3 regions of the Maridesulfovibrio ferrireducens genome follow, and region 1 is predicted to be linked to each of the others. Evidence: predicted binding sites of a transcription regulator. Region 1 holds the regulator's gene; each other region holds the start of a gene.
The links. Region 1 encodes sigma-54, which starts transcription at its own class of promoters, with help from an activator protein. Its sites were predicted from a motif close to CTGGCACGGNNNNTGCTT; they were not measured.
Positions count from the first base shown of each region.

Region 1 (4,746 bases):
TTTGTGCGGTTTTTATCCTTTCTTTTTTTGCAATAAGTTCTGTTGCGCATGCTTATGACAGAACAGAGCTCAAAATTTCTAAATCCATAGCTAATATTAGAGAAAAAGCGGATTTGAAATCTTCTGTTGTTTGGGTGTTATCTCCAGCGGAAAGTTTTCTTGTTGATAAAGGGGAAAAAGGATGGTTTGCAGTTTATCCGGCTTCTTCAGATTTATCCGGTTTGCCGATAGGCTATATTTCTAAAAAAATAGTAATTCCTGCTGCTCAGAACAGTCCTGTAGTGGATTGGGGCGATGTTCGATATGTGGGAAAAGAGCTTAACTATCATATTGAGCGGTCTTCAAAATCCGCTGTCGCCGGTAAATTAGCTGAAGGTGATAAAATCAAAGTCGGTTTTTTACGAGGTGGATGGTACGCAATTTTCAAGGCTGATAAGCCTGTTGCCTCAGAAGAAGATGCTTTGGGTTTTGTTAAAAAGGGTTTGGTTGATATTAAACTGGATGATGCCAGAATTAGATATGCGGTACGAAAAATCAGTGTAATTCAGAAGCCGGTAACGACCTCTAAGGCTGTCGGTGTGCTGAATCCCGGACATAGAGCTCAGGTGGGTAAAGAGAAGGGTGGAATGTATGCTCTTTATCGTATAGACACTCTTGTTAAAAAAGATACTCCGGTCTGGGGTTATGCTTGGGGCCCTTTCCTTGCCGCTTATCCAAAGAATCTGGAAAAGAAAAAAATGGCGGGAATCGATACCCGTAAAGCTGAGCTTGAAGCTGAAAAGAAAAAGAAGAAAGTAGAACTACAGAAACGTACAACAGCTCTTGCTTCTATGGATAAGGCGATGGACGAAGTCTTGAATGCTCCCATTGTGACTGAAACCATGTTTGCTTCGGCTGTACTTAATGTCCGCTCCGAGCCTAATGCGAAGTCTCTTATCGTCGACAAACTGGAAGTCGGGCAGGCTGTACTTGTCGGGCCGGAAGAAGGTAAATGGTTTCCTGTCTTTAAGGCTGGAGCAACAGCCGAAAGTGACAGTCTCCTTGTTGGATATGTTTATAAGGCGTATTTAAATGCTGAGCCTCCGGTCGAAGTAAAGAAAGATAGACCTGCTAAGAAAAGAATTCCCGGCGGACCGGATGAAGTGCCTATTAAAATCACTTCTAAAAAAATGACTTTCAGTGAAAACAAGAATCGAATCACTTTTTCCGGCAATGTAAAAGTCGTAAGGCTTGATGTTACACTGACATCGGATACGCTGACAGCTTTTTTAAAGGCCGGTGGCGATTCTCTTAAAGACACTCAAGATAAAATTAAAGAAATTGTGGCAAAGGGCAGGGTCAAGGTGAATATGAATAACCGTAAAGGATCATGTGAAAAACTGACCTTTGTTGTGGTTGATTCGATTATTTTGATGGAAGGTAATGCAAAGCTTCAAGACGGTCCGAATCTTGTTCAAGGTAATTTGATCAAGTTCTATCTGAAAGATAACCGTTCTGAAGTTGTCGGCGGGGATAAGCCTGTTGAAGCAATCTTCTTTACTCCTAAAAATGTTGCTCCATAGTTTTTTATTAACTAATTTTATAGGATTTATATGTCTTCGATAATCGCTAACAAGCTGGTTAAGAGCTACGGGCAGAAAGAAGTTGTCCGTGGCATAAGCTTAAATGTTAAGGAAGGTGAAGTTGTCGGTTTGCTTGGTCCTAACGGAGCAGGTAAAACCACCACTTTCTATATGCTTGTGGGAGTCGTTAAACCTACTTCCGGCGATGTTTATCTTAATAAAAACCAGATTACCAGTTGGCCTCTGCATGAAAGGGCCAGACATGGAATCAGTTATCTTCCGCAGGAAAGTTCTATATTTAAGAAACTTTCGGTTCGTAAAAATTTGGAAATAATTATCGAGCATACCGGTCTTTCCGGGAAAGATATTCCCATGAGAGCTAACGAACTTTTAGATCAGCTCGGAATTTTACGTCTGGCAGAACAGAAAGCGCTTTACCTTTCAGGCGGTGAACGTCGCAGGCTGGAAATAGCCAGAGCTCTTATTAATGATCCTAAGTTTATTCTGCTTGATGAGCCGTTTGCAGGGATTGATCCTATTGCCGTTATTGAAATTCAGGATATTATTTCTTCTTTGAAAGACATGGGACTCGGTATTCTTATTTCTGATCATAATGTACGTGAAACATTAAGTATATGTGATCGCGCCTACTTGGTATATGAAGGCCGCGTAATTCTAAACGGTGCGCCGGAAAGTATTGTAAAAAATACTAAGGCACGCAGGTTGTATCTTGGAGATAGTTTCAGTCTCTGATTTGTTGTTTTTTCATCTTTTTATTTACCTGTCTTTTTTTCTTTTTTCAGTACCAGTCCCTCTTTTTCATATCTTATTTTTATTATACAAACTCTCCTTTTTCAGTAAATTTACCATTGCCGATTTACAGTAAGGCTGAACATTGGTACACTTTTTTCATGTGAATAATTTTAGGTTAAAAGATCCTGAAATTACGGGCAAATCTGTACTAATTCTTGCATGAGCTTTCTTAGTGTGGCATACTTTAATCAAGTTCAAGGAAGATTAAAATATTTTTTTTGAAAATAGTTACAGGTTAATTTTATTCGATTAGAAAAATGTAAAAGATACTGCTTAAGCATATCATAGGGTGGCAGGAAAATATGGGACTGGAACTTAGACAACAATTAAAGCTTTCTCAGCAGCTGGTGATGACTCCTCAGTTGCAGCAGGCAATTAAGTTGTTGCAACTTTCCCGATTAGAACTGCTTGATACTGTTCAGCAGGAGTTACTTGAAAATCCTATACTTGAAGAAGCTGAAGCTTTGGAGCGTACAGACAGCCCTGACGCGGAATCCGGCACAGCGACTTTAGAAGATGCGGCTATTTCCCGCGAAGCTGATTGGGATAATTATCTGGGAGAATTTTCGAGTACTTCCAAGCAGGCCGGGACAAGAGAGTCAGAGTCTCTTGAAGAAGGAATGTCTTTCGAAGCGAGGATGACTAAGGCCACCACTTTAGAAGGCCATTTAGCATGGCAGATGTGTCTCTCGAATTTTACAGATAAGGAAGTCGCCATCGGTGAGTGCATAATAGGTAATCTTAGCAATGGTGGATTCTTACGGATTGAGTTGGATGAAATTTGTGAAACCTGTTATGCTGAATTCGAAGATGTTGAACGAGTGCTCTCTCGGATTCAGAGATTCGATCCAGTAGGGGTTGCAGCACGTACCCCTCAGGAATGTTTGCTTATTCAATTAGAGGTTTTACGCCTTGATGATGATCCGATTCTTGTTTCGCTGGTTCGGGATCATTTAGAGGATCTTGAGAAGAATCGTTATAAGCCTCTTGCGAGAAAGTTTAAGCTTAGTATGGAAGACCTCAAGAGCTATCTTGATCTGATGCAGACTCTTGATCCGCTTCCGGGGGCAAGTTTTTCGGGTGGGGATTCTTTCTATGTCAGTCCTGATGCTTATGTATATGAATATGACGGAGATTTTGTTATAGTCCTTAATGAGGACGGTCTCCCTAAGTTACAGATGAATTCATTTTATGTAGAGACTCTGGCTTCGACTAAGGGAGAAGATAAAGAATATTTCCAGGAGAAGATGCGCTCTGCACAGTGGCTTATGAAGAGCCTTTATCAGAGACAACGTACACTTTATAAAGTTCTGGACTCAATTGTAAGGTTTCAGAGAGGGTTCTTTCAAAGTGGAGTATCCAAGCTTAAACCGCTTATTCTTAAAGAGGTGGCTGAAGATATTGAAATGCATGAATCCACTGTAAGTCGAATTACGACAAGTAAGTATGTTTCGACGCCGCATGGGATTTATGAACTTAAATTTTTCTTTAATAGTGCTCTCGGACTTGATGATGGTTCGCAGGTCGGGTCCGAATCGGTTAAGGCGCTGATTAAGAAACTAATCAGCGAAGAAAATAGTAAAAAACCTCTGAGTGATGAAAAAATTGCCGAGATGCTCAAGGATGAACTTGAGGTCAACATCGCCAGAAGGACTGTAGCAAAATACAGGACTGCAATGGGAATTCGTTCCTCTTCTAAGAGGAAGCAGGTATTCTAGCAGTTCGGTAGAAAAGCATATTCACCCTTTACTCAAGGAGTATCCATATGAATGTTGCATTTACTTTTAAGAACTTTGACCCCTCCGACCACCTGAAGGAATATGCTAACACCAGATTTGCAAAGCTTGATAAGTTTATAACAAATCCGGACAATACTGAAATGCAGGTCATTTTATCAGTTGATAAGATTAGACATGTTGCTGAAGTCCTTTTCAGTTCCGATAATATTCATATCTCAGCATATGAAGCATCGGAAGATATGTATTCAACTGTTGATTTGGTTCTAGCTAAGCTTGAAGTTCAGCTCAGACGCATGCGCGATAAGATGAGAAGCCACAGGCGTAAGGACGTTGCTCCGGCTCGTATGGACGTAATCAGCTTCACAACCGAAGAAGAAGATAATTCTGAACCGACTATTGTTGAAACTGATCAGTTTGTACCAAAGCCTATGGCGGTTGACGAAGCCGCAATGCAGTTGCAGACTCTCGACAATGAGTTCCTTGTCTTTAGAAATGCTGATACTGAAGCTATAAATGTTATTTACCGTCGCAAGAATGGCGACTTTGGGTTGATTGATCCAGGATACTAACTGATGATAATAAATGATAATTTGGATAAGGATCTTGTGATTTATGAACTCGAAAGCTCTGAT
Region 1 is NZ_FNGA01000002.1:6,373-11,118, reverse strand. It holds gene BLT41_RS04815 (LptA/OstA family protein) at 1-1,562, shown strand, start outside; gene lptB (LPS export ABC transporter ATP-binding protein) at 1,593-2,315, shown strand; gene rpoN (RNA polymerase factor sigma-54) at 2,678-4,093, shown strand; gene hpf (ribosome hibernation-promoting factor, HPF/YfiA family) at 4,141-4,683, shown strand; gene BLT41_RS04795 (PTS sugar transporter subunit IIA) at 4,687-4,746, shown strand, end outside.

Region 2 (4,746 bases), on a different contig from region 1:
CAGGGTCCAGTTCTTGCGATAATTCTTTGTAGTCGTCGATTGAAATGGTCATTTGTTTTTTTCTTTTGTCGTGTTTGTGTTATTTGGGTTTTTTTATGATATATCGTAAAGTTAATGAATTATCAAGGTTTGAAAAGAAGGAGATGGGATAGTTTTAAAATAACAAGAACGGTGGCCTGTATAGTGTGGCGCTCTTTTTAACGTAAATATCAAGTTTTGGCATGGATGGTGCTTTAAGGAAGTTAGCTTGTTAGTCAAGTATGGACCGGGGGACCCACTCCACCTCCCCGACCCCTTCGGGTCTCCCCGGTTCACAATCCTCTTAAGATAATCCGGTTGAGTTGTTCAGTATATAAGATGGAGTGATTTTTTCATGAATAATATTGAAAGCCTGCTTACAGTTCACAGGCAAGATATGGAACTGCTTCGAGGCGAATCCCGTCAGGCCAGATCTCTCAGAACAATAAAAGACCGCGAAATGAATAGAGAATTTAAGGCTCTCCGGTCAAAGATTGCAGCGGAAATGCCTAAGTCTGTGACTGCTTCTTTTATACTTCGCGGGCCTGTCACATTTATGCTTACTCTTCTGGCTGTACTTAGTTTTTAATTCGAAAAGTTAGGGTTTCCCAAAAAGGCTCGATAGCTAAGTTGTTTCAAGGTGGGCAGTACCTTGCGTACAGGATGTAAGCTCGGGTTATGCCCGTGTTATTACTCCTGGCCCTCGAGTCTTTTTGAGTAGTTCTAATTTATTCGTTATTTTAAATTTTTATGTCCAGTCTTGTTTTATCCTGTCTCGTCTTTTCTATTTGTCTTTACCCTTCTTTATATGATCAGCGGGAGCCGTTAAGAAAGGCTTTGGCTGTTTTTCTGAGATTTTCATCCCAATCTGCGGACAGAGGGTCTGCGACCAGAATTCTTGCACCTATTGAAGAGGCGATTGCCTGTGCGCTCTTCCTTGAGAATTGCGGCTGAATGAATATGGTTGAGACTGAATTCTTACGGGCAAAATCAATTATATGAGTCATTTCTTTAGGGCTGGGTTCTTTGCCTTCCAGTTCGATAGGTATTTGTCTGAGTCCGTAAGCTCTTGCGAAATATCCCCATGAAGGGTGGTAGACCATAAAGCTTTGCTGGTTGGTTGAGCCCTTGAAGGTGTTAATCAATTCATTGTCCAGCTCATCAATCTCTTCAGCAAATGTATAATAATTTTTCCTGTAAATATTTGCGTTTTGAGGGTCTGCTTCTATCAGAGAGTCTCTGATTTGAATGGATAGGATTCTGACCAGAGGCGGAGACAGCCATATGTGCGGGTCTGTGAGGAAATTTTCGCTATGGTCACGATGTTCTTTTTCTCCGTGGAGATGTTCCTGCATTGGTTGTTTGACGACGCATTCACTGAGATGAACGATTTTTAAGTTCGTATTTGCAGATTTAAATCTTGGAAGCCATGCCTGCTCAAACGGAACCCCTATGGCGAAATAGATAGCCGCTTTGCTGAGCTGCGCCATTTGTCGAGGCTGTGGCTCGTATATGGCAGGGCTACGGCCCGGTCTGACCATTATATTTACATCAACTAGATCTCCTCCAATTTTTTTTACAAAATACTTCTGTGGAACAATGGAAACCGTCACCTGTAAAGGAGCGGTGTGCGCAACTGTGCCGATTAACAGAAGCGCGATCGTAAATATGTATTTCAATTTGCAAGCGGACATGAGCTTCTCCATGTAAAAGATAAGAAATCAGTTAGCTGTATATTCGATGAACAGGTAAGGAATAATGTTAACTTTTTATAAATGATTTGGATAAATTTATCCCATTTGGGGTGAAAAACAAGTAGAATGATGCGGTGTTTCTTTTATATGGAAGCACCGCTTTCTTTTTGTCTAAAATGTATAAAATCCTTCCTCATCTCTGCATTTAATGTTCACCAAATGTCAAATATGTATAATTTGACTTATTTTGTTCTTATTTGGCACGAAGAGTGCTCTATACGTTTAGAATATGCGTATCTGAATTAGTTTTTTGCAAAATTGGCAAATATTATGTTTTTTGACGATATCAAAATACATAAATGTAAAAAATAGTAAAATGTCGAGATGAGTGGGAGGGTTTAAAAATGAATGCAGCGGATACTTCATTTATTCTTATTTGTGCCGCCTTGGTAATGTTTATGACTCCGGGGCTTGCACTTTTTTATGCGGGCATGGCGCGGAATAAAAATGTTTTGGGCACCATAATGCAGAGTTTTGTGATGCTCGGTCTTGTTTCAATTATATGGGCCGTCATCGGTTATACTCTGGCCTTTGGCGATGATATCGGCGGTATTATCGGTGGAATGAATTTCTTTGCTCTGGACGGTGTTGGAATTGATACGCTGAACAGTCCGGCTGATAATCTGCCCCATCTTTTATTTATGATTTTTCAGGGTATGTTTGCGGTCATTACCCCTGCGCTTATCACAGGAGCTTTTGCTGAGCGTATGAAATTTAAGGCTCTTCTGATCTTTTCTTCTTTATGGATCATTTTTGTATACGCCCCCATGTGTCATTGGGTTTGGGGCGGAGGCTGGATGGGGGAAAGAGGTGCGCTGGACTTTGCTGGAGGAGCCGTTGTCCATATGAGTTCAGGAGCAGCAGCTCTTGCAGCCTGCTTAGTGATCGGAAAAAGAAAAGGGTACGGAAAGAGGTCATTCATTCCGCATAATCTGCCTATGACTTTGCTCGGAGCAGGGATTTTGTGGTTCGGGTGGTTCGGATTTAACGCAGGCAGCGCTCTTGCTGCAAACGGTATTGCAGCAAATGCTTTTGTGACAACTCACCTCGGAGCCGCCGCCGGACTTCTCGGCTGGTTGCTTGCTGAAAGTTTGCATGGTGGCAAAGCGACAACTTTGGGGGCGGCTTCCGGTGCTGTCGCAGGGCTTGTTGCTATTACTCCTGCTGCCGGATTTGTCACGCCGATGGCTGCAATTCTTATTGGATTCGGCGGCGGTATAATCTGTTATGGTGGCATTCTGTTGAAATCTATTCTTAAGTATGATGATTCCCTCGACGTTGTAGGAATTCATGGCCTTGGTGGAACATGGGGCGCAATTGCAACCGGTCTTTTCGCGAGCGTGGGGGCAGAGGGTTTGTTTTACGGAAATCCTGCACAGCTTTGGATTCAGCTTGAATCTGTTGTCTGCACATGGGGGTATTGCTTCGTCATGAGCTGGATACTTCTTAAAGTCGTCGATGCTGTTTGCGGCCTTCGCGTCAGCGAAGAAGCTGAGTCCATCGGACTTGATGTCGCGGAGCACAGTGAAGCTGGGTATCAGTTCTAAATATTTTTAAGAGGTTACAATTATGAAAAAAATAGAAGCTATAGTCAGGCCGTTTAAGGTTGATGATGTGAAGGAAGCTATTGCCGCACTTGGTTTGAAAGGAATGACTGTCACTGAAGTTAAAGGTTTCGGTCGTCAGGGCGGTCATAAAGAAGTGTATCGCGGAGCTGAGTATCAGGTAGATTTTATTGCCAAGACTAAGATTGAAATAGTGGTTGAGGCTGAGAGGGTTCCTGAAGTGCTTGAAGCTGTGCGCAACTCCGCACTGACCGGAAAAGTCGGTGATGGTAAAATATTTGTTACATCTGTTGACGAAGTTGTGCGTATCAGAACCGGTGAAACGGGGCTGGATGCAATCTAATGTCGAACTTGTCCGGCTCGGAAGCATCGATTGAAAATCTTCGTGCAGGGCGGGATGCTCTCCTTGCGGCATGCTCTAAGAGTATGCCGCAGGATTTCTCTCAGCGAATGGCTCTTCTGGTGGATTGTTATTTCAACGCCAGACTTGCAGAAGCAGTTGTAAAAGGAATTTTACCTGATTGTACCGGGCTTTCCGTGCTGGCGGTGGGCGGTTACGGCAGAGGTAAGCTTTCACCTTTTTCCGATCTGGATGTTTTGGTGCTTACAGATTTGTCAAAGGCGGATGTCCTTGAAAATCTGGCCGCCTTTTTGTTCCACCCTTTGTGGGATTTAAAGTTTGAGGTAGGGCACGGCGTGCGCAGTGTTCCGCAGAATATAGAGCTTGCAAAGAGTGATTTTAAAGTGTTGGCGTCGCTTTTGGATTTACGGTTTATCGCCGGAAATGAAGAATTGTTTAAAACTCTTTCGGGTGAATTTACTCAGAAGGTTTTACCCGTAGCAGGAGATTCTTTTTGCAGGACTCTGTGGGAGAATCGTAAGGCTGTGGGAGTTGGTATGGATTCGGTTGTTCTTGAACCGGATTTGAAAAATGGATGGGGAACTCTTCGCGATGTTCAGTTTGTGCATTGGTGTGCCGGTGTAAAAGGCGATTACTTACCGTTAAATTCTGATGATCTTGCTGATTTGCGCAGAGACGAAACATTATTAATAAGAGTTCGTTCGGCGTTGCACCTGACCGCAGGGCGCAAGCAGGATCGTCTGGATATTGAAAGGCTTGCCGACGTAGCTTCTCTTTGCGGAGTAAAGGGATATTCTCCGGGAAAGCGCGGGAACGATCTTTTAAATGAGCTGCATGCGGCAATGATTCGCATCCGGTCTATGGGAGATGCTCTCTACCGGGAATCATTCATTAAAGATTCACAGCAGTTTATAAAATGGTCCGGCCCAATCAGTTTAAAATCAGCCCTCAATCTTTTTAAAATAAAATCTCGAAATGGCAACCCTTTAACTCGTGAAGCCAGACGGGCTGTCGCGAACCTTAATAGTGAAATAGATATTTGTTTAGG
Region 2 is NZ_FNGA01000001.1:957,856-962,601, forward strand. It holds gene BLT41_RS04310 (sigma-54-dependent Fis family transcriptional regulator) at 1-52, opposite strand, end outside; gene BLT41_RS04315 (hypothetical protein) at 374-607, shown strand; gene BLT41_RS04320 (metal ABC transporter solute-binding protein, Zn/Mn family) at 831-1,712, opposite strand; gene BLT41_RS04325 (ammonium transporter) at 2,117-3,319, shown strand; gene BLT41_RS04330 (P-II family nitrogen regulator) at 3,342-3,680, shown strand; gene BLT41_RS04335 ([protein-PII] uridylyltransferase family protein) at 3,680-4,746, shown strand, end outside.
Region 2: the regulator sigma-54 is predicted to act here: its motif matches at 1,970-1,987, upstream of BLT41_RS04325 (ammonium transporter).

Region 3 (4,746 bases), 660 kb from region 1:
ACGAGCTGGTCAAGCGGTGGTGAAAAGTTGCGGGATCTCGGCAGGCGAAGCAGTTCTATTCCGCAAAGGGCTGCTACTCTGCTATATTCAGGTAGACCGAACTCATAGCTGAGCACATGATCAATGCCCGGAGTGACCGATAGACGAAGTGTCAGGTCGAGGATTTCAACGGCTCCGTTCGCGACAATGATTTGATCCTCGGAAATATCATGTCGTTTTGCCAGTCCGAATTTAAGGTTGTCAGACATATCATTATCAAAAGCGCAGCAATTATTAGCCATACTCACGATTGTATTTGAAACAGCCTTTGATACACCTAGCGGGTTGGCATGGGTTGAAAGATCAATTTCTTTTTTTATACCGAATTTTTTTCTGAAATCACCGGCTGAAATGTGTGTTGATTTAGCGTGACTCGGTGGAGCTACGTAGGATGTTTCTATTTCATCCGCTTCAATCTTAGGTTCTTTTTTGGAGGCAGGTGTAATGGGTGTTTTTGTTGCTGTTGTTGATCCTGATGCTGTAGCGATTGCAGTTTTAACAGCTTCTTCCAACGGAATTGTTATGAATCGGACGTCATAGTCGGAACTAAGCGTTGCATTGCTGACCAGTTCATTAAGTTTGTCGAATATATCAATAATGATGTTAAGTAATTCAGCAGTGAAGGGAATTTCGTTTTTGAAAATACGGTCAAGAACAGATCCGATCTTACTTGCAATGAGGCTTATATTGCTAAGTTCAAGCAGTGCTGCACTTTCTTTTAAAGAGAGAGTTATGGCGTAAATCTGTGCAACAGAGGAGCCTGCGGGAGAGCTTGTTTTTTCCAGTTTGATAAGTTCCGTTTCAATCTGATCAAGTTTGTCTAGAGATTGTTCAACGAAAAGTTGCAGTGTAGAGTCATTGTTAGTGTCCTCAGTCATAAAAACCTCCACTTTGAGCATTCAATATTTTTAAGCTTATGCTGATCCGAATCAGATTAGTTCTGTTTTTATAAAAAATACAATTATAAAAGGATATCCGTTTCTGACTGACTATACCTGAACTTTAACTTATAAGAAAATAAGTTTTATCTTTTTTGTAGCCTGTCTATCAAAAAAGTAAACATGGTTTGTTGTTTTGGGTTGCGCTTTTCGCAAGGGTGCTTCATATTAATTAATCATATACATAGGGTGTTATAGTAGTGCTTATTAAACACGCGTCTAGTATGATATGATTTAAATAAATTTAATTCCATAAGGGGTTGAAATGGTAGCTTTTTTTACTGCCAGTGAAGTTGTTGAACTGGCTATGCGCATTGAGCAGAAAGGACAGGCGTTTTATCTGCTTGCGGCTGATGAAGCTGAAGATCCTGCAGCAAAAGAGTTTTTTGATTTTTTTGCTGAGGAAGAATCCAGACATGAGCTGTTTTTCAGAGGGATGCGAGATAGGTTAGGACACATTGAAATTCCTCCTGGAAGCGACTTTGAAGAATATACTCAGTATGTAATGGCTTTGATTGACTCGCATGATGTCTTCAATTTTGATTATACTACTGCGTTTAAATCTGGTGATTTTAGTTTTGAAGATGCGATAAGAATTGCTATGCGCTTTGAAAAGGATACCATTCTGCTTTATAATGAGCTTAAAAAAATGGTTCCTGAGTCGGAGCAGCAGTTTGTTGAGGAATGTATTGATGAAGAACGCGGTCATCTGCTTCTCTTGGCAGCGAAACTTAAATGATGATGCCCCTCGGCTGATCATATTTGATTTAGTCTGTAAAAAACCCCTGCAAATCATATGATTTGCAGGGGTTTTATGTTTATTTCAGATTATGTCTTGTAATTATTTCTTAACACCTAATGTGGTGTTTATTAGCTGATCTTGAGTCGTGATAACTTTAGAGTTCGCCTGATAACCTCGTTGCGTAAGAATCATGGACCCGAATTCTCTGGCAAGGTCAACGTTTGAAGTTTCGAGATTACTACCGAGAATTGAACCCAGACCCTTCTTTTGCGCGACGCCTTCAATTGCGGCTCCTGAGGCATCGGTTGCGCCGAAATAGTTTGAACCTTCACGCCTCAGTCCGTATTCGCTCTTAAAATTGTATAAATTGATCTTATACAGGTCTGTGCTAAGCCCGTTTGAGAACTTACCAGATAAGATTCCTTCAGAATTTACAGACACATTTTGCAGATATCCTTCACCGAAACCATCCTGTGACTGGCTGATAGTAGAGGATGAACCATAGTAGTTCGTGGTGCTGAGAGCATCAATATTGCCGTTTTCCATTGTTGGCAGACCAGAAGCGTTGCTTCCTACTTCAGCAGCAGAAGCTCCGGGAGTATTCCATGAACCTGAAGCTGACTTAACTCCTAAATCTATTGAGATCTGCTGAACACTTGCTTCACCCGTGGCTCCTTTAAGAGCTGTAGATAAAGTAGGTTCCCCGTCTGTATTAAAGTTTGTCAGAGTCCAGTTATTTAAGTCTTTCGGGCTTCCTGCAGCGTTACTGCTTAGACTGTATGCTGTTTGATTCAGCAGAGTTCCGTCTCCGGCAAATGTGAGTGTTCCGGTCATGAGAAGGCCGGCAGAGGATGTTGCTGCTGTGGAAGTTCTACCGTCACTTCCCGGAGGAACTGTAACAATATATTCCCAGTATTCTTTATCAGACGGGCCACTTTCAGAAGGCGTTACTTTGTCATAGTATACCGTCATATCCATTTTATTACCGCTCTTGTCGAATATTTGAATTGCAGAGTGGTAGGCAAATTTATCGGCTGCCAGAGGCATTTCTTTTGTTCCGTCCCAGTCGTTAAGTAACGAAAAGAAGGGCGCAGCGGGGTTTTGGCTGTTATCGATGGCGCCTGAGTCCAGGTTAGTTTTCATTGAAACATCGGAAGTGGCTTTAGGGTCGGATTTTACGACCAAGATTGTCTGGCCGGAAGCATTTTTTTCTTCCTTCATAGGTAAAGCTACGTTTACGGAGGTTGTTCCGATATTGCCGTCGCTGTCTATTGCATACCCTTGAAGCGCATTGGTGTGTGGATCTACAAGAAGTCCGTTTTTATCAAAGTGAAAATTACCTGCACGAGTATAATGGCTGAGTCCGCTGTCTTGTTCCGCAACTCTGAAAAATCCCTGTCCACCGATTGCAAGGTCAGTGCTGGAGGAAGATCTTTCAAAAGATCCTTCCGCAAAATTTATTCGGGTTGAAGAAACGCGGACACCCATACCGATCTGTCCGGCTGTATTGGAGCTGCCGCCCGCAACAACACCTGAGATTGTCCCGGTAGCTGTCTGACTTTGAAGGTTTTCAAGAAAAGTATTACCGCTTTTGTAGGCAGTAGTGTTTACGTTAGCAAGGTTACTACCCGCCTGCTGGAGCAGCATGCTGTGAGCCTTGATCCCGGAAGCTCCTGTGTACATTGCGCTGAAACCCATTAGAAAACTCCTTGCAGGATGCGGCTATGTTGACTCCGCACGCACCCGTTTGCCTTATTGCCGGAAAATATCTCCGGTTAGTTATTGATAAGCAAGGTGTGTGCCTAATGTTGAAGTATAGCTAAATCAAGATGTTACAAGAGCTGTGGGTAGTGAAAGGTAGGCAAAAAAATCCATACAGATAGGTAAAAAACAGTCGTTAAGTAACTACTTTTTATTTAAGAATGCACTTAGCTTTTTGCCCGGGGTAAAATCAGGGTTGATGGCAAGGCATTTATCCAGATATTCACGTGATTCTTTTATCTTACCGAGTTCGCAGAAGGAACGGGCAATATTGAAAAAAAGGTTCTCGTCATCAGAACTGAAGTTTAAAGCTCTGGAGTAAAACTCTATAGCTTCACTGAACATTTTGTTTTTTCTGAGAGAAATTCCGAAATCATTAAAGAGATGCTTATGTTCTTTTCCAAAAGCAGCATCTAGAGATATAAGCCGATTAAAAATATCCACTGCTTTTGCTTCCTCATTGCGTTCAAGGTAGCATAAGCCAATTCCGAAATTGGCCCGGATATTATTTTCGTCAATATTAAGGGCTTTATTATATTCCATTTCAGCTGTGAAAATATTGCCGAGCTGCTGCTGACGGTCAGCTTTGGCAAGTGTTTTGCTGAGCTCTTTCATGGCCGGAAAAACTGAATTGGTATAAAGTTCTAATTCAGGAGTAAAAGACTCTAGGAGCTCATCTTTACTTATAATTTGTTCAGGCCCGGAAGGGACGTGGCTGTCGTTAAGCGGACGAAGGATGATCTCTTTGTTATCGTTTTCTTCACCATAATAGAGGAACGACTGGACGACTTTTCGTTTTGTAGAACCCGTGCCGATTTCTTGTATAATTCTTGCGGAAAAAGTCCCGCGAATTTTTGGCAAGGTGAATTTTTTATCGTCCACTGTACTCATCTGGTTCATAGTGATCCTTGGATTGCAACAGAAAAAGTTTGTTTTAGTGTTTTTTGTGATGCTGCAATTAAAACATTTATCAGACGTAACACAGTTTCGTTTGTGTAACAATTTTAAAAATTAAAATAAAACTGGACTCTAATAATAAGAGCCCAGTTTTATTGATGTTTTTATGTAAAGGTTTAACTACAAAATGTAACGGGAGAGATCTCTGTCTTCAATTACATCTTTCAGTTTATCTTTAACGTAGTCTTTATCTATCAATATGGTGTCGCCGGATCTGTCCGGAGCCTCAAATGATAGCTCTGCGAGGATCTTTTCCATAATGGTGTAAAGCCTTCTGGCACCGATGTTTTCGGTATCTTCATTGATTTT
Region 3 is NZ_FNGA01000002.1:670,700-675,445, reverse strand. It holds gene BLT41_RS07885 (pyridoxal phosphate-dependent aminotransferase) at 1-917, opposite strand, end outside; gene BLT41_RS07880 (ferritin family protein) at 1,243-1,716, shown strand; gene BLT41_RS07875 (flagellar hook protein FlgE) at 1,819-3,417, opposite strand; gene BLT41_RS07870 (tetratricopeptide repeat protein) at 3,625-4,380, opposite strand; gene hslU (ATP-dependent protease ATPase subunit HslU) at 4,558-4,746, opposite strand, start outside.
Region 3: the regulator sigma-54 is predicted to act here: its motif matches at 3,507-3,524, upstream of BLT41_RS07875 (flagellar hook protein FlgE).